DNA from 3 places in the Sporosarcina sp. P16b genome. Region 3 is predicted to be linked to each of the others. Evidence: riboswitches for the same ligand, from Rfam matches in the RefSeq annotation. Region 3 holds a riboswitch; each other region holds the start of a gene.
What was found. A riboswitch is a leader RNA that binds a small molecule or an ion and turns the genes downstream of it on or off. The one in region 3 is predicted to bind thiamine pyrophosphate.
Positions count from the first base shown of each region.

Region 1: linked by a shared signal. The riboswitch ahead of CSV77_RS11145 (thiamine phosphate synthase) and the one ahead of thiM (hydroxyethylthiazole kinase) in region 3 are both predicted to bind thiamine pyrophosphate.
Region 2: linked by a shared signal. The riboswitch ahead of thiC (phosphomethylpyrimidine synthase ThiC) and the one ahead of thiM (hydroxyethylthiazole kinase) in region 3 are both predicted to bind thiamine pyrophosphate.

Region 1 is NZ_PDYO01000008.1:111,449-121,913, forward strand. Features, by position in the region: gene CSV77_RS11100 (cryptochrome/photolyase family protein) at 1-623, shown strand, start outside; gene CSV77_RS11105 (MerR family transcriptional regulator) at 620-1,501, opposite strand; gene CSV77_RS11110 (hypothetical protein) at 1,630-2,076, shown strand; gene CSV77_RS16930 (globin-coupled sensor protein) at 2,214-3,506, shown strand; gene CSV77_RS11120 (ABC transporter permease) at 3,523-4,593, shown strand; gene CSV77_RS11125 (ABC transporter ATP-binding protein) at 4,597-5,295, shown strand; gene CSV77_RS11130 (ThiF family adenylyltransferase) at 5,508-6,524, opposite strand; gene CSV77_RS11135 (thiazole synthase) at 6,521-7,294, opposite strand; gene thiS (sulfur carrier protein ThiS) at 7,291-7,497, opposite strand; gene CSV77_RS11145 (thiamine phosphate synthase) at 7,481-8,080, opposite strand; TPP riboswitch at 8,151-8,259, opposite strand; gene CSV77_RS11150 (Crp/Fnr family transcriptional regulator) at 8,317-8,826, opposite strand; gene CSV77_RS17140 (hypothetical protein) at 8,855-9,007, opposite strand; gene CSV77_RS11155 (P-type ATPase actuator domain-containing protein) at 8,985-9,590, opposite strand; gene CSV77_RS11160 (heavy-metal-associated domain-containing protein) at 9,606-9,827, opposite strand; gene CSV77_RS11165 (phosphoribosylaminoimidazolesuccinocarboxamide synthase) at 9,993-10,465, shown strand, end outside.
Region 2 is NZ_PDYO01000017.1:34,339-44,803, reverse strand. Features, by position in the region: gene CSV77_RS14315 (response regulator transcription factor) at 1-211, shown strand, start outside; gene CSV77_RS14310 (calcium/sodium antiporter) at 343-1,296, opposite strand; TPP riboswitch at 1,673-1,790, shown strand; gene thiC (phosphomethylpyrimidine synthase ThiC) at 1,910-3,682, shown strand; gene CSV77_RS17050 (hypothetical protein) at 3,701-3,868, shown strand; gene CSV77_RS14300 (aldo/keto reductase) at 4,088-4,942, opposite strand; gene CSV77_RS14295 (autorepressor SdpR family transcription factor) at 5,361-5,618, opposite strand; gene CSV77_RS14290 (GMC family oxidoreductase) at 5,823-7,448, opposite strand; gene CSV77_RS14285 (M28 family peptidase) at 7,696-9,858, opposite strand; gene CSV77_RS14280 (thermonuclease family protein) at 10,252-10,465, shown strand, end outside.
Region 3 is NZ_PDYO01000005.1:86,908-97,372, forward strand. Features, by position in the region: gene metH (methionine synthase) at 1-2,978, shown strand, start outside; gene CSV77_RS17010 (hypothetical protein) at 3,154-3,498, opposite strand; gene CSV77_RS08270 (hypothetical protein) at 3,636-3,836, opposite strand; gene CSV77_RS08275 (thiol-disulfide oxidoreductase DCC family protein) at 4,010-4,411, shown strand; gene CSV77_RS08280 (DUF779 domain-containing protein) at 4,503-4,880, opposite strand; gene adh (aldehyde dehydrogenase) at 4,923-6,464, opposite strand; gene CSV77_RS08290 (DUF3238 domain-containing protein) at 6,965-8,161, opposite strand; TPP riboswitch at 8,354-8,455, shown strand; gene thiM (hydroxyethylthiazole kinase) at 8,518-9,291, shown strand; gene thiD (bifunctional hydroxymethylpyrimidine kinase/phosphomethylpyrimidine kinase) at 9,308-10,123, shown strand; gene thiE (thiamine phosphate synthase) at 10,123-10,465, shown strand, end outside.

The DNA of each region.
Region 1 (10,465 bases), on a different contig from region 3:
AAGCTTTTATTCGGCAATTGGCGTGGCGGGATTTCGATAATTACCAGCTACTGTACTTTCCGGAAATGTTGACGAAACCTGTGCGACCGGAGTTTGAACAGTTCCCGTGGCAACCTGCCGACGCTCAGCTGGAAGCTTGGAAAACAGGGCGTACCGGTTATCCGTTAGTCGATGCCGGGATGCGTGAATTATGGGAAACAGGCTATATGCATAACCGTGTGCGAATGGTCGTAGCTTCTTTTTTGATCAAACATTTATTGATTGACTGGCGAGAGGGCATGGCGTGGTTTGAAGAGACGTTGCTCGACTTGGATCTAGCGAACAATGCGATGGGATGGCAATGGGTGGCGGGCAGTGGTTTTGATGCGTCGCCGTACTTTAGAGTGTTTAATCCCATTCTTCAGGCGAAAAAATTCGATGAAGATGCGCGCTATATAAAAAAATGGCTGCCCGAGTTGGGGGACATGCCAGTAAACTATGTATTTCAACCAGCAGACGCACCGGTTGATGTGCTGGAATCAGCAGGCGTTACGATTGGTACATCCTATCCGGCTCCGATTGTTGACCATCAAGCTGCCCGTGCATGCGCATTGGCAGCGTATGATACATGCAAAAATTTTTAAATGTCCTCAATTGATTCAAGTAGATGAATATGTTGTAGCTGTAGCCGATCCGCCCAAATGAACGATCCGTATCCACCTAAATAAAATTCGGTATGAGGGTGTTGGCCTGCAAACTCGTCCAATTCTTGTATTGTCTGCGGACTCTCTTCAAACGGAAATGTAGTCGACGCTGACAATAACACTTTGACCGGCTTGATTTTTTCTATAAGAGACTGAATAGCGCCAGGAGCAGGTAATGATCCAATCATCGCCGTACGCCAGCCTTTTAGCATCAGTTGCAGTAAAAAAATATGCACCGGAATTTCATGTGATTCATTCGGGAGACATGCGCCGAGCAATAGGGGCGAGTCTTCCCGGTATTGGAAGTTGCGCCGTAGTTGGACGAGTTGATCTCGTACGACCAGACTTGACAAGGCTTCCTGATATTCATCCCACTCTCCACTTGCCCAGTGATCACCTATTTCCTTCAAAAATGGAATGACGATTTGCTGGAGATAGTGTTCAAGTCCTAACCGATGATAGGCGGCTTGCAAGGAAAAGTTTAATTCTAATTCATCACAATTTTTACCGTGGCGCAATAAGTCGCTCAATATATCTTCTATAAAGGTATTTTCGGGATTCGATGGGAAAATGGAGTTTTTCTGGGATTTCGCCATCTCGGCTGCTTGTGAGAGCGCAAAACCATCCTCTGCATAACGTTTCATCAGCAAAAATAACCGAATATCTTCATCGTGATATACCCGATAGCCATTATCTAGTCGCTGTGGAATCACGATATCATAGCGTTCTTCCCACTTCCTCAAGACTTGCCTCGACAAACCTGTTTGCTCCGCAACTTGTTTAATTGTATACGTAGGGGTTTCAGATGACGGCTTCAAAATAATCAACCTTTCATTTTACTATAATTAGCGATCATACTTCGCCCAGTTCTATATGTTTAACATTATACATAGGTTTGACAATGTAAGTCAAACCTGCTATTTTTACATAGTGGGAAGGTGTCTAAATGAAAACGACATATATAGTACAAGGTACATGGATTGGTATCATAACGGGTGTTTTTCTCGCTATTTTCTTCAAAATCATACAGTCGATTACAGGTCACAAGGTCTATACTTTGTTATTGAATGTGGATTACATACCCATCGTAAAAGAATATGTATTTCCAGAAGTAATAGAAGTGTTTTTCCATCTGATTGTTTCAGTTATTCTTTGTATCATACTGGTGATTCTGTATGACAAGAGTAGTGGTTTCATTCGTCATCATGCGGTATTGTTCCCTTTTCTAGTGAATAGTATTATCGGGTTATTACTGTATCCGACGACTTCATTTTCTGATCGTACGCCAAGTGTCACAAATATCATTTCTTTGTCCTGGTGGCTCGTCGGACACGCTGTATATGGTTTCTTCGTAGGGATTTTGATTAGCAGGAAATCAAAAAATATAAAATAGGTCTATTCCGGTCAATTATTCTAGTATATATGGATAGACTATTGTATAATCAACTAACAATAACATTGTACAAAGCGTGGACATTGGAGAAAGCGGTAGTTTGTCCGTGTCAATTGAAGATAAAGGAGAATTTCAATATGTGGATCACTAAAAAACACAAGGCCCAATCATTAGTCCGCCCTATTTCCACTACCCCTGTCAAATTGCAAGTTCCTACCAAAGAAATTCAATTACAGTTAGATGCTATTCAGTTAAGGGAGCGGGATTTACAACTTTTACGCGCGTTAAAAGATCCAATGAATGACCGGATTGATGAAATTGTAGAAGCCTTTTATTCTAGTGTCACAGCAGTTCCTAAATTGTCCCAGATGATTAAAAAGTATACTACGACCGATTATTTACGCAAGACGCTAACTGTACATCTCGCGGGATTATTCGATGGTGTGATTGATGAAGCCTATTTACTCAATCGCAGTAAAGTAGCGGGTGCTCATGTGCGTATAGGCTTGGAACCTAAATGGTATATAGCGGCTTTTCAAAACTTGCATGCAACGATGCTCGATATATTATTTGATTTAGAATTGGACCGTGCAGAAGAACGTGAGATGATCGTAGCGTTAAGTAAGATTTTGAATTTCGAAAAGCAATTGGTTCTTGAGGCGTTCGAGAAGAGTACGAATGATGCAATTCATGCAAATCAGCAAGAAGTAAAAGATAGCGTCAAGCAACAAATTGGAAGTATTGCGCTTGAGATTGAAGAGAAGTCCGAGTCCACATATGCGGTAGTCAATGATTTAATCGAGCAATCTACTACACTCGAAGGAAAAATTCAGGAGAGTATTGTCCGTTCCGAAACGTCAGTCCATCAAGCACAGTCTGGAATTAAACAGATGTCACAGATGGTGATTACTTCGGAGACGATTGTCAAGGAAACGAAAGGCATGGCGGCATTGATTGAAGAATTAAACCGCGCATCCATTCAAATTGAAGAAGTCGTTCAACTAGTGAAAAATATTGCGGATCAGACCAACCTTTTGGCACTGAACTCTGCAATTGAAGCGGCACGTGCAGGTGTTCACGGAAAAGGTTTTGCGGTTGTTGCGGATGAAGTCCGAAACCTAGCTGATCAGACGAAACGGTCGACAGATAATATTGCACAACTCGTCGCGCAATCGAAGGCGAAGACGCGAGCTGTTCATGATGCGATAGATACTGTCACGAAGTATGCCGATATGGGCATGAAAGAAACGGAAACAACTAGAGAGACATTCCAGAACATAACTGAGACGGTTCATTTGACCATAGACGATATCCAGCATTTTTCAGACCATATGATAAATTTGCAAAGCGTCATTACATCAATTGGCGGCGTATCGAAGGAAGTTGTATCCACTTCTTATGAGTTGGAAGAAGCGATAAATGTCCTATAAAAGGAAGTGAGAATGAATGTTTTTAGCATGGAGCGAAATCAAAAAGAATAAATTACGATTTTTACTCATCACATCGATTTTACTATTGGTGTCATTCCTCGTGTTCTTCCTATCCGGACTGGCAAATGGATTAGCCAGCATGAACAGAGAAGCGATCGACTCGTGGAAAGTCGATGCAGTTCTTCTGACAGAGGAATCCGATAAGAGTTTGTATGAGTCGGCACTTGACAAGAAAATAGCCGATGAACTGGATGCGAAAGAAACGGCTGTTGTTAGCCAAATGGGCGCCATCGCAAACAATGGTGATACCAAACAAAATGTCATGCTCTTCGGTATAGATAGAGAAGAGTTCATCAAGCCTGAAGTTAGTGAAGGGGACCCGACATTTTACGTTCAAAACGGTGTCGTGGCATCTGATGTGCTAAAAGATGAAGGCTTTAAAATAGGGGATACGCTCGAGTTATCCTCAACAGACACGAAACTGACGATTGTCGGCTTCACGGAAAAAGCTCGTTTTAATGCGTCGCCTATTCTCTATATGAAGTTAAATGATATGCAGAAAATTAAATATGGTGACGCCTATACAATGAATAAAGACTTGGTTAACGCAATTGTCATTAGAGACAAAGACTGGGCTACACTTTCCTTGCCAGACAATACGGAAATTATTGAAACGGAAACATTTATCGAGAATCTACCGGGTTATACGGAGCAGAATTTGACGTTGACGTATATGATTTACTTCCTATTCGTCATTTCAGCGGCAATCGTTGCCATTTTCCTGTACGTATTGACTGTCCAGAAAATCAGCATGTTCGGTCTGATGAAAGCGCAGGGGATTTCCAGCGCTTATTTGGCAAGATCCGTTATCGCACAGACATTCATTCTCGCGTTGATCGGGGTAGTCCTAGCATTTGGACTGACGTTGCTTGCGGGAAGCTTCCTGCCAAATGCAGTTCCTATCATGTTTGATATACCTACCATGATCATTTATGGGGTGGTCTTAATAGTAGTGGCAATTCTCGGGGCTGTCATTTCGGTTTGGACGATTATTCGAATTGATCCGCTCGAAGCGATAGGGGGGTAAACGATGGTACTGGAACTACGAAATGCGAAAAAGACGTTCGGTGAAGGCAATACGCTCGTTGAAGCGATGAAGGAAACCAATTTCTTAGTTGAACGTGGAGAATTGGTCGCGGTTATCGGTCCGTCAGGTTCAGGTAAAAGTACGTTCCTGACGGTGGCTGGCGCTCTGCAAACACCAAGCGAAGGCGAAGTCATCATTAACGGTAAAGAATTATCGCAGCTAAATGAAAAGCAACGTTCAAAAATCCGTTTGCAGGAAATCGGGTTTATATTGCAAGCTTCCAACCTTGTGCCGTTCCTAACTGTTGATCAGCAGCTTGAATTGCTAAATAAAGTGAAGAAAGACAATATGACCAAAGATGAGCAACGTAAGTTATATGAAGATTTAGGTATTACCAAGTTGCGTAAGAATTATCCATCTGATTTATCGGGCGGTGAGCGACAACGTGTGGCGATTGCGAAAGCATTGTTCAGCAAGCCAGCGATTCTTTTGGCGGATGAGCCTACCGCTTCACTCGATTCGGATCGGGCGTTTGAGGTGATGGAGTTGTTGCGTAATGAAACGAAGTCGAATCAGACAGCGACCATCGTCGTGACACATGATATACGATTGATTCGATACGTGGATAAGGTGTACAAGATGACGGATGGTGTGTTGAAGTTGGAGAGTTCGGCTGAGATGGCATTGGATTCGACGGAATAAGCGAGGGTTGAATAAATAATGAAATAAACGCTTCGGAAAGCTGTTTTATGGCTTTCTGAAGCGTTTTTTTATTGGAGGATTTATTGGGTATGCTCATAAAATTGGACGGAGCGCTCTATTGAACGTGTTCATCGCTCATAGTCCAGGGGCCAGCGCTCTATCCAACGTGTCAACCGATCATAGCCCACGCGCAAGCGCTCTAAGCACAAGCATCATCCCAATAAACCAGCGACGATCTTCCGTGCAACCATGATATCCTTCGTTCCATGTACCAACATCCTGCCATCGCGGAATAACACGAGTCGATGAGCGTTGTATTCACAGGAAACCAAATATGGGTTTTGTTTTAAATTAGAAACAATACCGCGAATGGATTCGGCAAATGGTAGTAGTTCCACTTGTCGGTTCCTTGGCCATGTCAGTTGCACGGTGTCGCGTCCGCACAGCACGGCAGTCCGAATGACTTCATTGGCAGATAGGTAAGGATAGGTTGGAGTGTCTGAGCAACTCGGACAACTAGATTTCTTCATACTGTGCACGTCCATTGCAGCACGTTCGCCTGTCCATAGATCGACGGATTCCAGGCGCGGTTCCATCTGCGCACCCGTTATACACTTCAGCAATTCGGCGGTTTGACGGGCAGCCGTTGTAACGACGATTGGTGAGATGACGCCGACTGTATCGCATGTTAAAGACTGTGGTGGTAACGCTTCGAGTAGACAATGCAAGCAGGGTGAGCCTTCTTTTACACCAATAGGAAACGTCAGCCCGTAGCTACCGACGCAAGCACCCATGAAGAAAGGGATGCCGAGTTGTAACGCTGCGTCATTTGCTAGTAATCGTGTTTCGATATTATCTGTGCCGTCGAGAATGAAATGATGTCCCTCGAATAGGTCGAGAACATTTTCAGGTGTCACATCCGCCACAATCCCACGAACTTTCACATCGCTGTTGATAGCGCGCAAACGGCTTTCTGCTGCAATCGCTTTCGGCAATTGATCCATGACATCTTGCTCTGTGTATAATTGCTGTCTATGAAGATTGGTCCACTCCAAAATATCACGATCAACAATCGTTAGTTCGCCGACCCCTGCACGGACAAGCATTTCCGCTCCGGAAGAACCGAGTGCACCCGCTCCTAAGACGAAAACTTTTGCCTCGCGGATACGCTGTTGTCCAACTGGTCCGATAGGTGCAAATAGCTCTTGCCGAGAATATTTTCCGGTCAATTCGTCACAAGCCCTTCAGTTGGACTGCTTGCTACGCCGTAATCGCGGACTGGCATACGTCCTGCCTTATAACCGAGACGTCCTGCTTCAATCGCGAGTTTCATTGCTTCTGCCATCATGACAGGATTTGCGGCTTCTGATACTGCCGTATTCAGCAATACACCGTCTGCTCCGAGCTCCATCGCGAATGCCGCGTCTTTTGGAGAGCCGACGCCAGCGTCAATGATGACGGGGACATTCGATTGCTCAATGATCAATGACAGATTCAGCGGATTCAGAATGCCTCTGCCTGAACCGATTGGCGCAGCGCCCGGCATGATGGCATGAACGCCTAATTCGCATAGTCTTCTTGCGAGCACTACATCGTCTGACGTATAAGGCAATACAATAAAGCCTTCCTCTAGCAGCATTTCAGTAGCGCGTAATGTCTCTACAGGATCTGGAAGCAATGAACGGCTGCATCCGATAATTTCCACTTTCACCATGTCACAAAGTCCTGATGCCTTTGCAAGACGTGCGATATGTACGGCTTCTTCTGCTGTACTTGCGCCTGCAGTATTTGGAAGTAATGTATAGCGAGTTAAATCCAATTGCTTTAGAAAATTGGGCTGCGACGCTTCGAAAATATCCATGCGTCGTACTGCAAACGTGAGGATTTCTGCTTCTGATACTGCAACTGCCTGCTTTTGTATTTCAAATGAAGGATATTTCCCTGTGCCTAGTAATAACCGTGAAGAGAATTCTTTATCTGCAATTTTTAACATCTTCATCCGCCTCCTACAAAATGTATAATTTCAATTTGGTCTCGATCCATAATCGGTGCGTCATAGTGATCTTTTTGCAAAATCTCTTTGTTTTTCTCCACAATCAAAATACGATCACCTAATCCCAAATGCTCAAGTAACTGTTGAATCGTCGCTACTTCTGGAACGACCGAATAGGTTTTTCCGTTCAGATCAATCATTTTCTTCATTAGACACGACTCCTATTCTATAACTTTGTAAGACTTTTAATGAACGCATAGGGGATAATACAGCCACGCCTGCTACGCCGTTTCGTTGTAAATCAGGCAAGTGGAGCGGCTGAATTCCGCCGATTGCATACACGGGGATCGAACTATACTTTGCAATAGAAAACAATTCTTCCGTGCCGCGCGCTGGTAGGCCGGGCTTTGATTTCGTCTCGAAAACATGCCCGTGCAAGAGCCAATCCGCGCCTTCCGTCGTAGCTTCCTTTGCTTCTTCCATTGAATGAATTGAGCACCCGAATTGTAGCTCGGGAAATTTCCGAAGTGCATCCCGTAAAGACATGCCATAGCCAGTCAACTGCACTTTTCTAAGGTTCAGCTCGCCAGCCACGTAAGGTCTGGCATGTATAATGAGCTTATCGAGTGGAAATCCGCTATTCGCAAGACGCGTAATCAAATCTGTCAGTTGTGCATCTGTCTTGGACTTTTCACGCAAAATAATAGCATCTAGAAACGGCGCTGTCTGCTGCAAGTGTAAAGTCAGTTCGTCAACCGAAAGACAGTCATCAGTCACGCCAAGTAACTTCATTCATTCCCCTCCAATAGAAAAAACCACTTCCCGAATCGGAAAGTGGTGGATGTGTCGACAGAAATATATACGGAACGACTCGCCACTTCCCTCCGCAGATGCTAATCTGTTCAGGTAATAAGGGTTTCAGAGCCACACTCTTTTCTCAGTCCTTGTGAAGGATTCCCCCAATGGTCAAAATATTTAGTTTTCAGAACTAGCGTATCATGTACGTAGTGGAATGAAAAGAGTTTCTTTTATAAAAGTAATAAAGCATCCAAATCGAGAATATCCACCGTTTTCATGCTGGACTGCCGAATCCAGCCCGACTCCTCGAATGCGCTTAATTTGCGACTAATTGTTTCAGGTGTCGTCCCGAGGTGGGAGGCGAGATCTTTGCGACTCATCGGTAATTCGACTGTCAATTGTTGTTGTTCTTCAGATAAATCGGCTAGATATAGGGCGATACGCGTTTCTGCTGCTTCCATACCGATCCGCGCTGCCCGTTGTTCTGTCCGGGCGAGGCGAGAGGAGAATTCCTCTAACATCTTTAATGAGATCGCAGGATGTTTTTGTAGAAGTTGTTGCATTTGATCACGTTGAATAATACATAATTCCACGGGTTCAAGTGTTTCTGCGTAGGCGTCATGAGGTTTGGCATTGAATAATGACAGCTCACCTGTGAAATCTCCCGGTTCTAAAATTCGCACGAGTTGCTCTTTGCCGTTTTCTGACAGGCGGTATACTTTGATTCGTCCTTTATGCAAAATATATAAACCTTCGGAGCAGTCGCCTTCATTGTAAATGATTTTTCCACGTGGATGCGAAGTGTTTCGCGCGAGTTCCTACTACGTGTTTCATCTGTTCAGTTTCCAAATGATTGAACAACGGAACGAGCGATACACACATATTTTGATCCGTCGTATTATTGTGGGGCTGTTGACTCATTCACTTTCACCTCGCTTATATTTCGACTGGCTGGTTTGTCACTAGTATAGCGTATTAATCGAATGGCGTTCAATATAACCAAAAGTACACTTGCTTCATTTATGGAAGCACTGCCTGTAACAATCGGTCCGTCAACTGGAACTTGTTCTCCTGAGCGAACGATTACTCGGTCACCGACTACTACCTCGTCAACAGCGATTGTCATTATTTTACCATCTCGAAAGACACTTGCTTCTAGTGGGGCCAGATCAATAAGTGCCTTGAGGGACGAGCGGGTTTTCTCCATTGTACGAATTTCAAGTAGCGCTCCGAATAAAAATAAGAAGGTAACTGCAGCGGATTCTACATACTCACCAATAAATAGCGCACCGATGACCGCGATGGTCACGAGAAGTTCAATACTAAAAGCTTTCATGCGGATAGCTTTCCATGCCTTGATTGCAATCGGAGTACCCGCGATTAAAGTGGCCGCGATTAATGTAATCTGACGCGCGTCATGAAGGCTTGCGAAGTGCAAGATGATCGCTGCTCCAAGCAAAATCGCGGATAGGGAAGTGATGCGTACGGTTTGCTTTGCGTTCATTTGAATGCCTCCTCTCTATGAGACTTTTTTATTGAGAACTGGATAGCCGAGTTTACTAATTAATTCCTGTAATTCATTGGCTTCTACGATAGATTCATCAAACTCGACTCGAACTTTACTTGAATGGAATAATACTTTTACTCGCTGTACACCTTTTGCTCGAGATAGTGCACCTTCAATTTTTTTGACACATGACGGGCAACTGAATGGTTCCATTAAAAATACGACTTTTTTCATTGATCTCATCCTCTTCTTGTGTATTTGTCAACTTAAGTATGAGAGTATTTTGTGAAAACGACCTTGACGCCCATCAACTTTTGTCAAACAATACTTTTTCTTCTCGTCAAAGTGCTTTATACTGAATAAGCAGTATACATTTATGAATAGAGGAGAATCGTACGGATGAAATTAACCTATTCTGGTAAAACGAAAGACGTCTACCGCTTGGAAGATGGCCACGTGCTATTGAAATTCAAGGATGATGTAACAGGGGAAGATGGTGTATTTGATCCAGGTGCCAACACAGTAGGCCTGACGATTGATGGTGCCGGGAAGTCTGGACTTCGCATGACGAAATACTTTTTCGAGAAATTGGAGGAGCAAAACGTACCGACGCATTACATCGATGCCGATCTGGATGAAGTGACGATGACGGTGAAGCCTGCTACGATCTTTGGTAAAGGATTAGAAGTGATTTGTCGATACCGTGCGGTCGGAAGTTTCTTGCGCAGATTCGGTGCGTATGCCGAAGAAGGACAAGTATTGGATGCATTCGTGGAAGTGACGCTAAAAGATGATGAACGTCAAGATCCACCCATTTCAGAAGATGCTTTGGCACAACTTCACATTTTGACGCATGAAGAATATGCGGTACT
Region 2 (10,465 bases), on a different contig from region 3:
ATTCTATATCATAGAAGCGATGATGAACCGGCCAAATCGGACGTTCACACGGGAAGACTTGCTTCAAGTAGCTTGGGAATATGACACGTATACAGAAGTTCGGACAGTCGATTCTCATATTCGAAATCTACGGGATAAATTGAGGAAATCCAATTTTCCTATTGAAGAGATTTTGGTGACGGTTTGGGGGATCGGGTATAAGTGGAGATAACACGGACCCCTCTAATCACACCATGCCATAAAGTCAGAAAAGGCAACTTTCCACGAATGGAAAATTGCCTTTTCTTTATGAAATCAAGCGCTTCTTTCATATAAAGAAGCAGACCATCAGCAAATTATTACTCAATTACGCAAAATAACATACACAAGATACACGACGTATGCTACAGCTAACATCAGACCTTCACGCTTACCAATTTTGAAACCAGTTCTTGCAAACAGTAACAATACTAAGGTCAATACTAGCATAATGACAACGTCAATAAATACTTTATCGTTCACTGCGATCGGCGTAATGACAGAGGAAGCCCCGAGAACAAACAGGATGTTAAAAATATTGCTCCCGACGATGTTCCCCAAAGCGATTTCACTTTCTTTTTTCAAAGCCGCTGAAATCGACGTAACCAATTCAGGTAGAGAGGTACCGATGGCGATGATCGTAAGACCGACCAATGTTTCACTCATGCCAAGAGAATAAGCAATCTTCGTAGCATGATCGACGACCAAATCCCCTCCGAAAATAATCGCCGCCAGCCCGACTAGCGTAATGAAGATATTCTTCCCCCACTTCACATTCTCAGTAGCTTGTGTAAGCGTGGAATTTTGACGGCTTCGAAGCCCAAGTTCAATCACATAGTACATAAAGATCGAGAGGAATAGCAAGAAAATCATTCCATCACTGCGCGTGAGCACATTGCTACTGAAGCCTTGCAGTGCCATATCACTCATCAACACCAACATGACAATACCTGCCAGTAAAGTGAACGGAATTTCTTTCCGAATGGTTTCGCTCTGTACTTTCAATGGAAACAGGAATGCTGCTATTCCGACCACGATGGTGATGTTGAAAATATTACTTCCCACTACGTTCCCCACTGCGACGTCTGCATTTCCACCCATAGCAGCAATAATACTGACCGTCGCTTCTGGTGAGCTAGTTCCGAGCGCTACAATGGTTAGCCCGATCAAAATAGGGGGAATTTGCAGTAGCCTTGCAATATTTGAAGAGCCATCTACGAAATAATCGGCTCCTTTTATTAATAATATAAATCCAATTATTAATAAAATATAGGACATTTATTGATTGCCTCCTCCAAGGGAATGAAATTTCTAGTCGATAAAATATTTTGTCCAATTACTGCACATATGATGCGACTTGTTACATTCACAATGACCCATAACACCATAGGAATTTGATTTTATATACCCATAGGTTTCATTGTTCTCAATCGCTAATATTTTATACGACGTCAGCTCCACTACAACGATCTTTCCTTCTTTGTTTATCACTTTTGATTATCTCACGTCATCACTGCTAATGCATCCTTCAAGTCATACAAAGATATTCATTTCTCATTAGAATCTACTTTTTTGAGTTATGGAAATCAAAAGTATACTAACTCTTTAAAAACAGCTAATTATATGGTAGACTATTCCTGTTCACACAATTTAATACTATAACTAGGGGTGTCCAACGTTATTGGACTGAGATGGAATGATAGTACACGCATTCCGGACTCTTTGGACCTGATCTGGCTCGTACCAGCGTAGGGAAGTTTTCATTTTATCAGCGACGCGTATTTTTGCGTTTTGAAGACCAGGTCCTATCTACGGAACTGGTCTTTTTTGTTGCCGATTCCCTTTACTTGAATCGAGTCATGGTCAAACCTCAAAAGGAGACGATGACAAAATGCAAGAGAAGAAAGAAGAAATCTATATCCATGAATGCTTTCCAGCAAGTCGAAAGGTTTACGTACAAGGAAGTCGTCCAGACATACTTGTACCGATGCGCGAAATTGAGCTATCACCCACTGTAACTGATCAAGGCGAAATACCGAATGAACCTTTTCGTGTCTACGATACAAGCGGTAAATATACGGAAACTGGTTATACAGTTGATATTAAAAAAGGACTGCCGAACATCAAGAAGAACTGGATAGTAGAACGAAATGACGTGGAAGAATATGAAGGCAGACAAGTGAAGCCGCGGGATAACGGGTATCGTTCAATGGAACAAATGCAAAATGATGCAGAATTTCCATTGTTGAAACGCAAACCATTACGAGCAAAAAGTGGCATGAATGTTACACAAATGCATTATGCACGCAAAGGAATCATTACACCTGAGATGGAGTTCATTGCTATTCGTGAAAATATAACGCCAGAACTTGTACGGGATGAAGTCGCAAGGGGCCGAGCCATTATCCCGTCGAATATTAACCACCCTGAAGCGGAACCGATGATTATCGGCAGTAAATTCCATGTGAAAATTAATGCGAATATTGGTAATTCTGCTGTCTGTTCATCCATTACTGAAGAAGTGGAAAAGATGACCTGGGCTACACGTTGGGGTGCAGATAATATCATGGATTTATCAACGGGAAAGAATATCCATACAACACGCGAATGGATTATCCGCAACTCGCCTGTCCCAGTGGGAACGGTTCCGTTATATCAAGCGTTGGAAAAAGTAAACGGCAAAGTGGAGGATCTCTCATGGGAAGTATTCCGTGACACTTTGATTGAGCAGGCCGAGCAAGGTGTCAGTTACTTTACAATCCATGCAGGTGTTCTACTTCGTTATATTCCCATGACGATTAATCGTGTGACTGGCATTGTCTCACGAGGTGGTTCTATTATGGCCCAGTGGTGTATGTTGCATCATACAGAAAGTTTCCTCTACACACACTTTGAAGATATATGTGAAATCATGAAACAATACGATATTGCTTTTTCATTAGGAGACGGATTACGTCCAGGATCTATCGCGGATGCCAATGACGAGGCGCAATTCGCTGAACTTGCAACACTTGGAGAACTAACGAAAATTGCTTGGTCCCATGATGTGCAAGTCATGGTAGAAGGTCCTGGACATGTGCCTATGCATTTAATCAAGGAAAACATGGACAAGCAAATGGAGATTTGTCAAGAAGCCCCTTTCTATACACTCGGTCCTTTGACGACAGATATTGCTCCTGCCTATGACCATATCACTTCTGCTATTGGTGCGGCTATGATCGGTTGGTTCGGGACCGCGATGTTATGCTATGTAACGCCTAAAGAGCATCTCGGTCTCCCGAATAAAGAAGATGTGCGTGAAGGCGTCATCACGTATAAAATTGCAGCACATGCAGCTGATTTAGCAAAAGGTCATCCCGACGCATACAAACGTGACGATGCATTGTCAAAAGCCCGTTTCGAATTCCGTTGGAGAGATCAATTTAATTTAAGTCTGGATCCTGAACGCGCGATGGAATACCATGATGAAACATTGCCGGCTGAAGGGGCAAAGGTCGCCCACTTCTGTTCAATGTGCGGGCCGAAGTTTTGCAGTATGCGTATTTCGCACGACATTAGAAAATATGCGGATGAAAATAGTTTAGAAGAGAAGCTTGCAATGGAAAGTGGCATGAAAGAGAAAGCTGAAGAATTCAAAAAATCCGGTGCTGAAATCTATCTTTAATCAGGAGTGAATTGAGTGATGACAACTGAACAGTTAATTCATCAGATTACTGTAAAACGTCGAAATCTTCATCAATTAGAAGAACAGTTGGCACTCTTGCAAGCACAATGTATACACGAATATACCGAAACCTTCACCTATAGGAAATGCTTGAAATGCTTGAAAATAGAGAGTGTTCATTATTAATAGATGTTCTGCCATTCAAAAAGGGCCATTATGTTCTTTGTGTTTCCTAGAAAAATTGTTGGTGCAATAAAAACAACAAAACCCACCTCGCCACTTTATAATGTGGATCGAGGTGGGTCATTTTTTTGATGGGGATTTATATTAATTTCATTAGAAATTCAAAGTCTGGTACGCTGATTATACGATTGAAGGTATCCGGATTATTAAACTTATTAATATTTAATCAAACTCTTCATATTCGTTCGGATGCTGTCCTTCTACTCTTCCCGCTTCACCTTTATCCAAGGAATCAATTTGTCTAATGTCTTCTTCGGTTAATTCAAAATCGAATACATCAAGGTTTGCTTTTTGATGATCATAAGAAGATGATTTCACGACGGTTAAGACTTCATTCTGTAAGTTCCAACGAATAATAATCTGCGCGGGTTCTTTATTGTATTTTTTAGCGATGGATACAATTGTTTCATTCTCTAACACGTCGTTTAATTTGCGCCCTAAAGGACTCCATGCCTCCGTTACAACTCCGCGACTTTTATTGTATTCCACTAGTTCGTTGTTAGTAAAATACGGATGGCGTTCAATTTGATTGGTAGCCGGTGTTACACCTGTTTCTTCAATGATCCGCTCCAGATGCTCTGGTAAAAAATTAGATACACCTATCGTCTTAATCAGTCCAAATTTCTGCGCATCGACTAACGCTTGCCATGCTTCTACGTATCGATCTTGTTTTGGAAGCGGCCAATGAATCAAGTATTTATCAAAGTAATCGATTCCGATACGATACAATGACTCTTGAATCATAAGAATTGCTCGTTCGTAATCATGTGAAGCACCAGGAAGTTTGGAACTTATTATCAATTCTTCTCTAGGTACAGATGAACGCCGAATCGCTTCCCCTACCATTCCTTCATTATTATAATTCGTTGATGTGTCAATCAGTCTGTATCCCGCTTCGATTGCTGTTAGTGTACTGACGACACCTTGCGCACCTTTTACTTTTACGGTTCCAAAACCAATTGAAGGAAGGCTCGTTCCATCATTCAATCGCATCGTTTGTACATTTAATTGATCCATTTTTATCTTACTCCTTTTTAATAGTACACTCTTCTAGTGGTGGAAACATGATTTCATCGGACATGTATACCGCTCATCTTATCCTTGTAAATTCCCTTACTGAAAGTTAATTAAACATTCTTTTCTGTTTGAAAAAAAAAGCACTTGTGTCTGCAATAAATATGAATGGTTGAACATCCACATTCTTTACTGGCTCAAGTGCACTTTTTATTTTTCCTTAAACAATCGATATAGCATAAAACAGAATAACAAACAAAATTAAATTTTGTTTGTCCGTGTAGTATATAGAGAATGAAAGTAACATCACTCTAGTCTCAATACCTTACTCACGCTTCTCTATCTTCTATCTATAGCTCATAACTTTAGTACATAGCTATGTAATCATTAGTTCAAGGGATAGTAATTTCTCACAACATATTTATTTATTCAATTTTATCATCCATACGAGCAAATCTTGCAGAACCGTTGTGTGGAGAGTGTAGTAAATATATTGACCTTTTTTCTCAGAACTGACAAGACCCGCATTACGCAAGATGTTTAAATGGTTGGAAATGCTCGGCTTACTCATCTCGAATTCTTCATGTATTTCACTAGCAGTTAAAGAACCTTTTTCACTGAGTAGCGTTAGTATTTGTCTTCTTGTTTCATCATTTAGGGATTTAAAAACTTCATTCAAATTGAGTCTCTCCTTTCGCTTGAGATATTTAGTCGTTTGTCTAATTAGATATTTATCTAATTATATACTATTTGAAGTGATTAAAAAAGCACCTATTTTGAAAACAACTATGAATGGTTGAATACTCACGTTTGTTTTCACACAGGCACTCCTTATTGAAATATTTACTTCACGTTTGACGGCCTCATGCGCTCTTTTAATTTGTCATGGTATTTCACCGTAGTTCATACGATCTTGTCTCACTAAGTGTTCAGCAATGTTTGCGCCAATGAAGAAAGCTGGCGCCGACGTATTGCCATCCGAAACAAACGGTGCAATGGAATCATCTGCAACGATCAAATCTTTTACACCGTATACTTCACCGGCAGCATTCACCACACCATTTTCTTCACTTGGCGCCATTCGTAGCGTACCTTGTATATGGTGTGTTGGACCTAAGTTTTCTTGAATGAACTTTTCGAGTTTGCTATCATCCTGAATGGTTTCCAGTGAGGGAGTAACGAGTTGATAGTGTGAATCTATTTTTGATAGTTCTGTTGCAATATTTTTAATATATACTCTGTAAACGTTTTTTATGGTTTCTAGGTCGGAGCGTTTATTCAAAAAGTCAGCATCAGCAATTGCAATCTTTAACGGATCCCCATTTTGGATTTTGATAGTTCCTTGGCTTTTCGGTTCTAATAAAATAACGACGATGCTTAACATTCCGCCAGTGCCGATTTGTCCAATTAGCTGCACACCACGGCGGTTGGGGTCAGCGCCTGGTGTTGGATCCGGTAAGAAGGCTCCACCCGTATAAAGCGCAAAAGGATCAGCGTCCGGAAGTGCTTTGTCATTCGGATTCGTTGTAAAGGTGGAAGTGTTAACTGGATGGGTAGTCATGTTCTTTCCCACATTCGCATTATGATGAACGACGGGAATACTCGCTTTATGGAGTGTTTCGGATGGCCCAATTCCAGAAAGCAGTAACAGTTGTGGGCTATTTATTCCAGCCGACACAATGACTTTTTTACGAGCATATGCGTAATAACATTTTCCTTCCTTAAGAAATTCAACACCTATTGCCCGCCTTTCATTATCAAAAATCACACGCTGAACCGTTGAATTATAAGATACTACTAATCTTCTTCCATTTACTCCTTCACCGTTTTCAGTCAGTACATCCGATGAAAGAAACGCCGTATCCGCACTTTCTCGTTGACCATAGGGGGTCTGATAAAGCTGCCACCTCGTAAAGGGGCCAAGTGGTGTATTGGGATCGTTATAATCTAAAATTCTTTTGAAACCAGTGGCTTTTTCCATCGCTGTAACTAATTTTTCAGCCATGGTGGTTGGATTAGCAGGAGCCTGCCTGATATCCAACTGCCCGTTATATCCTCTCGCATTTGGATTTTCCGTTTGGCCATTGTAGTTTTCTAGTAGTGAAAATTGATAGGTCTGTTGTTCAGGTGACCAAAGTGGACCTAGGAGGTTTTCCCATTGTTTCATATTCGCCTGTGATGGCCTTACATACTGGTTATTGTTAATGGAGGATCCGCCACCCAATGTTCGTCCTCCCGTCCAATCAAATGACCTTCCGTTTACATTTTTCTGGGGGACACTTTTTCCTTGCCAGAAGTATTGGGGGAAAAAGTCGTCAGTGAGAATAAATGGTGGCGCAAACAAAGAATCTCTGATCGGCTGTTCCTTACTGTTATTATCTCCCGCCTCTAAAACTAGCACAGAATTTTGTTTAGTATCTGTTAGTTTTCTGGCAATAGTAGCACCCGCCGGACCCGTTCCAATTACGATATAGTCAAACGTTGATTGATTATTGGCGTCTCTATTCATTTCAATCCCCCTAAGTGATTTTCAAGCAGTATATCCTATGGCATGGAAGGTTGGATTATGAAGCTTATAGAGACCATCGCCTGGATCGTAGTGCAAGGTCTTTGCGCATAATGGTTTATTTGATTAAAGCGAGGTAGTAAAAACCTTGTGAAAAAAAGCACCGCTAAATGCGATGCTTTTAATACCTCACTAATATTTCAGGTTGTTACTGCCAAACAGCATAGAAAGTTCCTGAACTTCTCTATCTTTATTTCAGATCACTTAACAGCTCACCTAATTTCTTCACACTAGCTGTTTCATCCGTTACGGTTTGTTCCAATAGCTTCTTTTGTCTGTCGAGTGCATTCATCAACGAAGTGATTTCTACTGACAGATCTGGCTTCGTTTGTTCTTTCTTCGTTTTCAATGACTGGATCGTTTTGAATAAATCTTCATGGTCGACAATTCGGCCAGCCCCCCACATGAGCTGTTCTTTTGGTGCTTTTATGACGTAGTCTGTAAAGTAGTTAAATACTTCCTGATCAAAGTCATACGCATACCAATTGTTGTCAATTGCATATAAGTGCTCGTCCAGCGGAGTGGCGATATCACCTGTAGTTAATGCTTCAATGGAAGCGGCTAAGTTTTTTACGTTGTTTTGCGCATGTTCATGAGGGAAAATCGGTTCGTCTTCCCAAGTCAATCGCACAAATTGATCTTCGGCATATTTATAAGCCGCCAACAAGCCGCTGTTCAACTCACGACTTTCATCGTACAATTTCTTCGCTTGGTCTGCATCCTCTTTTTCGAGTGCTGCCGCATATTCTTTATTCATGTACGCGACTTTTTTGTTCACTTCTTGTGCACTGGACATCGCTTGATCGATCTCTTTCGTCAAGTGATCCGACGCCACAGAAGCTTGTTCAAATACATCTGCGTCGATCATGTCTTTCATCGCTTGCAAACGTGTCGTGAAATCCAATGGCACGATAGCGGTTTGATCGTAGTGTATCGTCAATAATCCATAGAGATTTAAGTGGAATTTCAACGCATCGGCATTGTACGTATCTTCATTGTCGAATTGAGAATGATAGTGAGTTTTCATGAATTCACTATCTTGGAAATCGTTTCGAAGCGCTGGTACGCCTGCGATACCGAATGAGAAATCATCTGACCACGTACGCAACGGAGACACTACTGAAATTCCGTCTTTATACACATCGGCAACTGTAGGTACTTCTTTTGCAAACTCTGTCAAATAGTTATTCAACTCGTAGACGGATCGGATTTCATCTTGTGTCGTATGTTCATATGCCGGAAGCTCGAAGTTCAGATTCGCAAATGTCTTACCGACCCAGTCCGGATGAATATTGAAGATTTGATTGTAAGCGCCCGTCGACCAGTCGTATCGAGTATTCGACTTACCCCATTCTTCCGCGGCAAGCGCGTTGAAGACCAACGTCTTTTCCGGTTGATAGCCGCTGTCGATCATCCCTTTGGCGATTCCGAGCATTAATGCAATTGCTGCATTGTCGTCTTGGAACCCAGCAAAATATGAATCATAATGGGCGGACAATAAAATGTAGGAATCAGGATCTTTCCCGACGATTTTCCCGTAATAATTATACGTTTCCTGATCCATTTTCACGGTCGATTTAGCATCAAACTTTACGGTTAGCGTCTCTTTTTCGCTTGCCTCTAAAGCTTTCTTCAACTCGGCCGCGTCGGTTTGAGACATCGAAAACGCAGGTGCATCATCGGGTCCGCAAATGTCTTGCGCATTCAATGCATCGGGATCGACTTCTCCGTAGCCCGCTTCTTGCACCGCAATGACTGCAGCCGCCCCTTTAACATGTGCTTGATAGGCGGGATAATTAATCCACCATTCTTCCCTTTGATTAATATCGATTAATACAAGTTTCCCTTTTATGTCCAATCCTTCTAAATCTGCCGCGGTACCTTTTCCTGCGTAGATTACTTCAAGTTCCTGGACGCCGTTCGTATCAAAGTTCGCTTGATAACCGCCTAGCACAGCAAGATACTCTTTCCCAGCAGTATCTGTAAAGGACAAATCAGCCTTCTCGAACTCCCAACTATCTACCATAAATGCATCTTTCGTCACTTCAGTCAGTCCGATTTTCTTCATTTCTTCTCCAATTTTCTCCCCCGTCTTTCGTTCCGCTTCTGATCCAGCAGTCCGATAGCCAAGCTTCTCATTGGTTTTATATTCTTCCATTCCTTTAGCAAATTCAAAAGCATATTCCACATCTACTTCTGACAAGTATTTGTCTTTCTCATCTGACAACGGAATGGTCTTCACGTCCTCTACAGGCTCTTTCTTGTCCTTAGAGGAATCGTCTTTTGGCGTACACGCAACGAGCGATGTGGCAACGAGCATGGACAACGTTAAGTAACTCACCATCTTTTTCATATATCACAGTCCTTTTCATTTATTGCAATCAATTCATTAAACGATATAGAGTGAGTTTGCGCAATAGAAATATTCGGATTTTGTCATGAATTCTTTTGAATATTTTCACCGTACTAGATTTATAATAATGACGAGCAAACAAAATGCTTGTTTGTTTGCTAATTTACTTTAGTTAGTAAGGACCCACTCCTATTCAGATACTTTGAAAGATCCTCTCGCGTAAGTTTCCGTGTAGTATAAATGAAAATATGTATTCTAGATTATGCGTTCACACATATCATTTGTGATCTAATAGCACTACGCACTTAGTTGCGTATCACTTTCTTACAATCTATGATAATCTCACTCTTGGAAGTAAGTGTTAAGTAATTTAAGGGAATTGAGAGTGATAATATGTTTGTGTTTTTTGCGTTATTTGGTTTTCTATTTATAGTGATAGGTATTGTCGGCTTACTTATTAAAGTAATCTTTAAAAAACCGAAGAGAAAGTTTGGCACTCTCGCTTTAGTAGGCATTGCGATGTTCATAGTAGCTGCAGTCATTGTGCCAGACGATATAGAGCCAGAGATAGAAAAAGCTGATTCAGTGGAACAGACGCCTATAGATG
Region 3 (10,465 bases):
CAGGCAGTGATTTGATACTGATGGAAACAAGTCAGGATATGCTGAATGTGAAAGCTGGAACAATTGGTATTAAGAAGGCGTTTGAAGAGCTTGGACGCGAAATTCCTATCATGATTTCAGGTACGATCGAACCGATGGGTACAACGCTTGCTGGACAAAGTATAGAAGCATTCTATATTTCTATTGAACACGTCCATCCACTTTCGGTCGGTTTAAACTGTGCGACAGGTCCTGAATTCATGACTGACCATTTGCGTTCATTGTCCGAATTGGCGACAAGCTACGTAACCTGTTATCCAAATGCCGGATTACCGGATGAAGAAGGACATTATCATGAATCTCCTGAATCATTATCGAAAAAACTGGAAGGCTTCGCTGAAAAAGGTTGGTTGAACATGGTTGGCGGTTGCTGCGGAACAACGCCTGATCACATTCGCGCAATTCGTGAGGTAGTTAAAGATAAGGCTCCACGCAAGATGCCAGAAAATCCTCATGGTCATGCCATTTCAGGGATTGAGCCTTTGCTCTACGACGATACATTACGTCCATTATTAATCGGGGAACGTACGAACGTTATCGGTTCACGTAAATTCAAACAACTAATTGTAGAGGAAAAGTTTGAGGAAGCTGCAGAAATCGCACGTGCACAAGTAAAACGTGGTGCGCATGTATTGGATATTTGTCTTGCGAACCCTGACCGTGATGAATTGTACGATATGACTCGCTTCATGAAAGAAGTCGTAAAAAAAGTCAAAGTTCCTCTCGTCATCGACTCTACTGATGAAAACGTCATTGCAGAGGCCTTGAAATTCTCGCAGGGCAAAGCAATCATCAACTCTATTAACTTAGAAGATGGTGAAGAACGCTTTGATGCCGTACTTCCTTTAGTAAAAAAATATGGAGCGGCCGTCGTTGTAGGAACGATTGATGAAATCGGAATGGCAGTAACGAGAGAACGTAAGCTAGAAGTTGCGTTGCGTTCTTATGAATTACTCGTTAATAAATGGGAGATCCCACCGGAAGATATTATTTTTGATCCACTCGTCTTCCCTGTTGGCACAGGTGACGCACAATACATTGGATCGGCAGTAGAAACGATTGAAGGAATTCGATTAATTAAAGAAAAACTTCCGCGTACTTTAACGACTCTCGGTGTCAGCAACGTATCATTCGGGTTGCCCCCTGTTGGTCGTGAAGTGTTGAATGCTGTGTACTTGTATCACTGTACACAAGCAGGTCTGGATTATGCGATTGTAAATACCGAGAAACTTGAGCGCTTTGCTTCGATTCCAGAAGCAGAAATCAAACTGGCGAACGACTTACTGTTTAATACTACAGATGAAACATTAGCGGAGTTTACGGACTTCTACCGTGGGAAGAAAAAAGAGAAATCAGAAGATGATATTCCGAAAACCGTGCCTGATCGTCTTGCGTACTATGTGGTGGAAGGTACAAAAGAAGGCTTAATTCCTGATTTGGAAACGGCTTTAAAGACATACGACGCACCACTTGATATTATCAATGGTCCTTTAATGAAAGGAATGGCTGAAGTTGGACGTCTATTCAATGACAACCAGCTGATCGTAGCGGAAGTTCTTCAAAGTGCTGAAGTCATGAAAGCTTCTGTTTCATACCTTGAACAGTTCATGGAAAAGAAAGAAGACGATAGCGGGAAAGGCAAGATCATTCTGGCAACAGTAAAAGGTGACGTACATGATATCGGAAAAAACCTCGTGGAAATTATCTTAAGTAATAACGGTTTTAAAGTCATAGATATCGGTATTAAAGTTACTCCAGCTACATTAATTGAAGTGATTCGTAAAGAAAAACCAGACATTGTAGGACTATCTGGACTTCTCGTAAAGTCTGCACAGCAAATGGTGTTAACAGCACAGGACTTTAAGGCAGCAGGAATCGACACGCCAGTAATGGTAGGTGGAGCCGCATTAACAAGGCGCTTTACTGAAACGAAAATCGCACCTGAGTATGATGGCCCGGTTATATTTGCAAAAGATGCGATGCAAGGTCTTGACTTAGCAAACCGTCTACAAAGTAATGACAAAGGAGCGTTACTCGAAGAATTAGCAGATAGTATCGAGAAACGCGAAACCAATGATGCGATTAAAGCAAGTCGAGGCACGTCAGCAGTTGCAGTGAAGCCACGTCCCGTAAAAACGGTACGCACTGACGTTCCTGTATTCACACCAACCGATTTACGTAGACGGGTCGTGAAAGATTACTCGGTTGCTCACTTACATCCTTACGTAAATATGCGTACACTTATCGGTCACCACTTAGGTCTACGAGGAAATGTCGATAAAATGCTTGAAAGAAAAGAAGAACGCGCAGTACAACTTCATGAAATGGTAACGGAGTTCTTGAAGTCCGACAAGATGAAAGCTTCCGGTATTTATCAATTCTTCCCTGCCCAGGCAGACGGGGATGACGTAATCATTTATGATCCGGAAGATTCAAAAACTGAAATTGAACGATTTACGTTCCCGCGTCAAGAAAAAGAGCCTTTCCTGTGCTTGGCTGATTACTTGAAAACAGTGCAAAGTGGTGAAATGGATTACGTGGCATTCATGCAAGTGACTGCTGGTAAAGGGGTCCGTGATTATGCAAACAAACTGAAGGAAGAAGGCAAATTCCTTGAAAGCCATGCGTTCCAAGCGACTGCATTGGAGTTGGCAGAAGGCTTCGCTGAACGGATTCACCAAGAAATCCGTGACCAATGGGGATTCCCTGATCCAACAGACTTTACAATGCTCGAACGTTTCGCGGCCAAATACCAAGGCCAACGTTTCTCATTCGGCTACCCAGCTTGTCCAAATCTAGAAGATCAAGCTAAACTCTTCCGCCTCATCAAACCGGAAGACCACGGCGTCGTGCTAACCGAAGAATTCATGATGGAACCAGAAGCATCCGTATCCGCCATCGTCTTCGCCCATCCCGACGCAAGATACTTTAACGCATAACCCTAATGCTGAAAGCGCCGTTTAGACTCGACAGGCGTTGGAGGAACTACCACAAAGGCGTTCTTTGCCTTTTTGGTAATTCCGAAACGTCCCGAGAGTCTGGCGCTTGAGAAAATAAAACAATCCGCCATCTCTGAAATACTAGAGATGGCGGATTCTTCATATTAAAAAATGATCAGCGGCATCTTCTACGGCGGTGACAACCTTCGCCACCCCACATACCTCCAGATCCTGGTCCATATCCTGGCCCTCTTCCTGGCATGATAGTAGAGCCCATAACATTTTCCGTAGTTTCTGTGTAATAGTGCTGTGGCACGCCGACTACGTGGTGTCGATTCACATTCACGATCGGATGAATAAATGGCATTTCCTGTTTAGTGAAGCAATCGTTAAAGCGATATTGTGGCGGGCAAAAAACGGGTTGAAAACCTTGATGACCATGCATTCCTTGATGATGCTGATGGTGTCCCCATCCCTGCTGACCATGTCCGCCTGACATTCCACAATGTCCTTGATTCATTTCTCCACCTCCTTATACCTTATTACATGCGAGCCAATAATTTTGTTACGGGCTGCCGCCATAGTATAGTGAAAAATAAATAGCAATGATCTTTATCAATAGAGATAAAGATCATTGCTATATTGTTAATAAACTATTTATAACTCACAGCTTCTAGGCGTAGAAGGCTTCTCATAACCTAGACTATTTTCAATTAATTCTAGTTTCTTCACAATAAATTTACACTCATTTAATGCGCCATGGACCGGAGCACCTTCGCCTACCATATTCTCAGAACGTAAAAAGTCAGAGTCACGACGCAACTCCAGCTCAGCTGGATGGATGTATTGACGCTCCATACTTTTTCACTCCTTCTTTTTTTTATATGATTCACAAGACAAAGCGAGCTTATTATCTTCTATTATATACTATACACAAACAAATTAACACTATTCTGTTTACTGCGCGTGAGTGAAGTCAAAGCTATGTGGGTATAGTACGATATCATCTATTTTTGAAGGAGAGAGTAACTATGAAACGAGATAGAATTATACTATTTGACGGCGAATGTAACTTCTGTGATGCAAGCGTTCAATTTATCATTAAACGTGACCCGTACAAACACTTTTCATTCGCTTCGTTACAAGACGATGTAGGTAGAAAACTTCGTAAAGACTACCAAATTTCTGATGACGTAGATAGCTTAGTATTGATTGAAAACGGTAAAGCCTATACAAAGTCAGGCGCAGCTTTACGTATCGCCAAAAAACTGGATGGTTTATGGCACTTGGCATTTCTATTCGTAGTTATCCCGCCAGCAATCCGCGACGTCGTCTACGACTATGTTGCAAAAAACCGATATAAATGGTTCGGTAAAAAGGAATTATCCTGCATGTTGCCTTCACCTGAGGATCGCCAACGTTTTATGGCATGAAGATTTTACCCATGACAAAAATTGAATACAGTAAATAAAAAACTGAAAGCAAGGTCCCATGTGTTGAGAGTTGCTTTCAGTCCTAGCCTTCCTATTCTTTGGAAGGCTTTTTATATGAAGTTAATTCCTTATACTCTCCGTCAGTGAAAGCACGAGATCTGGTTAAGAAACGTTTCCCTTCCACTCCTTCAAGCGAAAACATCCCTCCACGTCCGTCGACTACGTCAATAATCAGTTGTGTATGCTTCCAGTATTCAAACTGGCTCTTCATCATATAGAATGGCATGCCGCCAATATGCCCAAGCAAGATATCCTGATTACCAATAATCAAGTCTCCATCTTCGTAACACATCGGAGAAGATCCATCACAGCAACCGCCAGACTGGTGAAACATCAAAGGGCCGTGCTTATCTTTTAACCATTCTATAAGGGCCAACGCTTCTTCTGTTGCGACTACTCGATCTGGCATAGGAATTCCTCCATTCACTTCGGATCCTCCAGATAGATTCAATCAAAAGAATCCTAGTTTGCTTTCGTCGTAGCTAACTAGCATGTTCTTCGTCTGCTGATAATGTGCCAGCATTTGCAAGTGGTTTTCACGTCCGATTCCTGATGCTTTGTAGCCACCAAATGCAGCGTGTGCCGGATATGCATGATAGCAGTTCGTCCATACACGTCCTGCCTGAATACCACGACCGAAACGATACGCTGTATTCATATCGCGCGTCCATACACCTGAACCTAGTCCATATAATGTGTCATTCGCAATTTCTAGTGCTTCTTCTTTATCTTTGAATGTCGTAACCGCTACTACAGGACCAAAGATTTCTTCTTGGAAGATCCTCATTTTATTATGTCCTTTAAATACAGTCGGTTGCACATAATACCCCTCTGCAAGATCACCTTCAAGTTTGTTTTGCTCACCGCCCGTCAGACATTCTGCGCCTTCTTGTTTTCCAATGTCTAAGTAAGAAAGAATTTTCTCTAGTTGTTCAGTGGATGCCTGAGCACCCATCATAACCGTCGGATCCAAGGGATTTCCTACTTTGATCGCTTTAACACGCTCAAGTGCGCGTTCCATGAACTTGTCATAAATGGATTCCTGAATCAATGCACGGGACGGACATGTACAGACCTCACCTTGGTTCAATGCAAACATAACAAAACCTTCAACAGCCTTATCAAGGAATGCATCGTCTTGCGCCATGACATCCTCGAAGAAAATATTCGGAGATTTTCCGCCCAGTTCCAATGTAACCGGAATCAAGTTTTGAGAAGCGTACTGCATAATTAGACGACCTGTTGTCGTCTCCCCCGTAAAGGCAACTTTATTGATGCGCGGATTGGATGCTAGTGGTTTTCCTGCTTCCAGCCCGAAACCGTTGACTATATTCAGAACACCCGCTGGTAGTAAGTCTTCGATTAATTCAACCAATACCAAAATGGAAGCAGGTGTTTGCTCAGCTGGTTTTAACACGATACAGTTTCCTGCAGCCAATGCCGGAGCAAGTTTCCATACCGCCATCAGAATCGGGAAGTTCCACGGAATAATTTGCCCGACGACTCCTAACGGCTCGTGGAAATGGTAGGCTACTGTATCGTTATCAATTTGACTAACTCCGCCTTCTTGCGCACGAATTGCAGAAGCAAAGTATCTAAAATGATCCACTGCAAGCGGAAGATCGGCATTCAATGTTTCACGGATAGCTTTCCCGTTATCCCACGTTTCAGCTACAGCTAGCATTTCCAAGTTCTTTTCAATACGATCCGCTATCTTCAGCAAAATATTCGAACGTTCAGTGACTGATGTTTTTCCCCATGCATCTTTTGCTGCATGAGCTGCATCTAGAGCCAGTTCAATGTCTTCTTCTGTAGATCTAGCTACTTGGGTAAATACCTTACCTGTAACTGGCGTGGAATTATCAAAATACTGGCCTTTTACTGGTGCTGTCCACTTGCCACCGATGAAATTATCATAGCGTTCTTTGAACTGAACCTTTGAACCTTGTGTATTCGGATTTGCATAAACTAGATTTTCTGAAGCTTGTACCATACTGCGTCACACTCCCTGTTCTCATTAATTTGCTTGTATCCCAGCGCAATCGTTATGCACGCAAAGCTATTATACGAAACATAGTTTCACATTATTCCTAATGTGTACGCTTTTATAAGCTATCTATTATTTTAAACTATTCAGTAAGCGCTTTCAACAAAATGCCATTATAAAACAATGAAAAGGTTTTTGAAGTTCCAAGCCTATAAAGTTCGATCCAGCAAATGGCACCTCGGTGACTTGTTGTCGAGTAATAGAATGAAAGGCCGGAAGTATTGCAGCCAATAGATAAAACACAAAAGAAATAAGTGAAAAATTGGAGATATGGAAAAAACATAAGCAAAATGGAAAAATTGAACTGACAGCAGAGTCAATTGGAAAGTTGAACGTCCGAGTCAGAAAGCTTAATTCGGAACGGAGGAGTTTTCAAGAAACGATCAACTAGTAAAGCATAGTTAAATGAACCGCCGCAATTCACTATGGATTGCGGCGGTTCATTGTTAATTACACGTCATATAGCGCCAATAGTTATCTCCTAGCACACCCGTCAAATACGCCAATCCTTCACTTTCAGTACGATGCACAGGACGCCAGTTCTCGCCATCAATCGCTAAATAAATTTCATGATGAGGCGCATCATTATGATAGCCAACTAGATCTAAGTTACCTTGCTGATCCAAATGAGCTTTCATTTCATAGTGAATAGACGGTGAAGCGGTTAATGGATTGCCTACATCATGATTGATTGTAAAATGAACTTCTGTCGATTTCTCCTCCAACCGATCGATTTCTATACCCTCTACAGAAGCATGGGCATGACGCTTATACCGTTTCATAGTATTTAAGCCAATTGACGGCCCTGTTGCTTTCGTAAACCGCAGATTGCTGTCTCCTCCGATGAACTCTCCTTCTATATCTACACGGGTACGGAAGCTCTTTCCTTCAGGGTTAAAGTCCCGATCGTCTCCTGTAAAGTATGGAATCGACGAAAAAAGATTCGGGTTTTTTATGATATCTTCCTTTAAAAAAGTCGTGTAGCGGAACTTCCATTGCTTCACTTCATTTAACTTTTTCCTGTCAGCCACTGGAATGAGTAATCGATCCCGTTGCTTTACTCGCACGGAAAATGTATAGACTTCTTCTGTTGGTTTATTATTAGGATCTGGAGGCATAATCACTTCATACACTTTTGATGCGATTGATTTACTGACATTCATTTTCTGATTGCTATCAAGTAATGGGCGTGTTGCCACGACACTATATACTACCGCCTCAGAAGAACTTGTCTCGCGATCAATAAAACGATTATCCGTAATTGTCTCGATGTATTGTCCATTCCGGAAAACATCAAACTTCTCTACATCCTTAATCCACTCCCATGACAGAGCAATTTGTGATGGGGCGGCAATCGTTGTGATCACCAAGCGTTGTAAAGGATGTTCATCTTCCTGTACTTCTGTCAGAGGTGATGTCTGGATAACAATTACATCTCGAACCCGTCCTTCCTCCACTCGTTCCACTGTATATTGAAAAGGATATGACGGATCTAGCTCTCCATCCGTAAACTTTGGAGCCGTTCCTTCATATACTTGTCGGTCATTTTTATAGACACGGTAATAACCACCTGTGTCACTCCACGTGAATGATATATCATCCAATGAATGATTCATCTGTTGAATTTCGAATAATTTCTCCATTTGCGATCTGCTCCCTTTTATCTATTTCATCTGAAACAGTTATACGCCTTCAGATAATTATGTAACATTCAGCATATCGTTATACCTTTTCATCTATGCACAATCACTCATTTCCAATTACTTTGATCCTATAATGCCAGTATTATTTTAACCTTTTTCATGTATATGATATAATCAGCCTGTCTAATACATAGCCACCACTAGGGGCGCCTTTTATTGGCTGAGATGCAATTACGCAAACCCTTTGAACCTGATCTAGTACATACTAGCGGAGGAAAGTGGGTAGTTTTCATACCCAACCGCCCACCTATGCATGGGCTTTTTGTATATATACCTTTTTAAGGAGGAAAAGAAACATGCAGCTTATTCAAGAACTTCGTCAAAAGCAACCGCTCGTTCATTGCATGACAAACTTTGTAGTCGCGAATTTCCAGGCAAATGGGTTACTTGCAATAGGCGCTTCTCCCGTTATGGCGGATGCAGTGGAGGAGGCAGAAGACATTGCAAAAATTGCCGCTTGCAGTATTTTAAATATTGGTACATTGAAGCAACAAACAGTAGACGCAATGATTTTGGCGGGAAAAAGTGCCCGCGCAGCAGGAAAACCTGTAGTACTAGATCCAGTTGGTGCAGGTGCTACGGCTTTTCGTAAAGCTAGCGTTCTAAAAGTGTTGGACGAGGTAGATATCACACTAATCCGCTGTAATACAGGGGAACTTGCTGCGATTGCAGATGTTCCATGGGCCGCTAAGGGTGTTGACGCAGGAGAAGGTTCTGCCGACATCGAAAGTATAGCGAAAAAGACTGCCCTTAAGTACAACTGTCTCGTGGCGGTTTCAGGCGAAGTCGATTTAGTCACGGACGGCCATTCCACATTATCCATTACGGGCGGCCACCCGATGATGACCACCATAACCGGCACGGGTTGTTTACTCAGTTCTGTCACGGGTGCATTTCTCTCCGTAGGAATGGAACATCCCCTGGAAGCCGTAGCAGATGCACTTTCATTTTATAAACGGGCTGGTGAACAAACTGCAAAGGTTTCACATGGTCCTGGCGACTTTGCTGTAAACTTCTTAAATACCTTACATACATTGGATAACGAACGGAAAACAATTTCAGTATACTAGACAGGAGGTTTTTCGATTGACAGTACAAGTAGCATTGACCATTGCCGGTTCAGATAGCGGAGGAGGCGCAGGAATTCAGGCCGACTTAAAGACGTTTCAGGAGCTAGGTGTATACGGCACTTCTGCCATAACTGCAGTGACTGCTCAGAACACACACGGTGTTCACAGTGTTTATCCAATACAGACAGATGGAGTAATAGCACAAATTCGTGCAGTACTGGATGATTTTGATGTAAAAGCATGTAAAACTGGGATGCTGTTTTCGGCGGAAATCATTACTGAAGTAGCTGCGCTATTAAAGGAATACCCTCCGTTTCCTTTAGTCATTGACCCTGTCATGATTGCAAAGGGAGGACAGGCTTTATTGCAGCAACAGGCGATTGAAGCATTAAAAGAGCATTTACTACCGCTAGCTACCATTGTCACTCCAAATATTCCTGAAGCGGAAGTGCTAACCGGAATGAAAATACGAACAGACGAAGACATTCGGCAAGCTGCAGCCGCTTTTATCAAAATGGGAGCAAGAGCCGTCGTTATGAAAGGCGGTCACCGCAATGATGTACTGGATGCAAAGGATTATTACGCGGACGAAGAAGGGCAGTCATTCACTGTAACAACACCTTGGATTCAAACCAAAGATACACACGGGACCGGATGCACATTCGCAGCGGCTTTGACGAGTTTTCTGGCTAAGGGCTATTCTTTGACGGATGCAGTTGCCGAAGCGAAGCAATTCATACAGGCCGCGATTGAAAATGGCCTGAAGATTGGTTCAGGGCACGGACCAACCAATCACTGGGCATACGGTGAACTGAAAAAGGAGATGCACTGATGTCAAACATGGAAGTGAGGAAAGCATTAGGCTTATATTTTGTAATGGGTACACCAAACGCTCAGAGTCAGGATCCGTTAGCAATAGTAGAAGCGGCTCTTCGCGGTGGTGTCACATGTTTCCAGTTGCGTGAAAAGGGATCTAATGCGCTTGAAGGCGAGGCTTTGCTCGGATTCGCTAGAAAGTGTCAGGCACTTTGCAGATTGTATCGTGTTCCTTTCATCATCAATGACGATGTGGATTTGGCATTGGCCATTAATGCAGACGGGGTTCATGTAGGACAAGATGATGAACAGGCAGACAGCGTGCGTCAGCGAATTGGTCGGGATAAGTGGCTTGGAG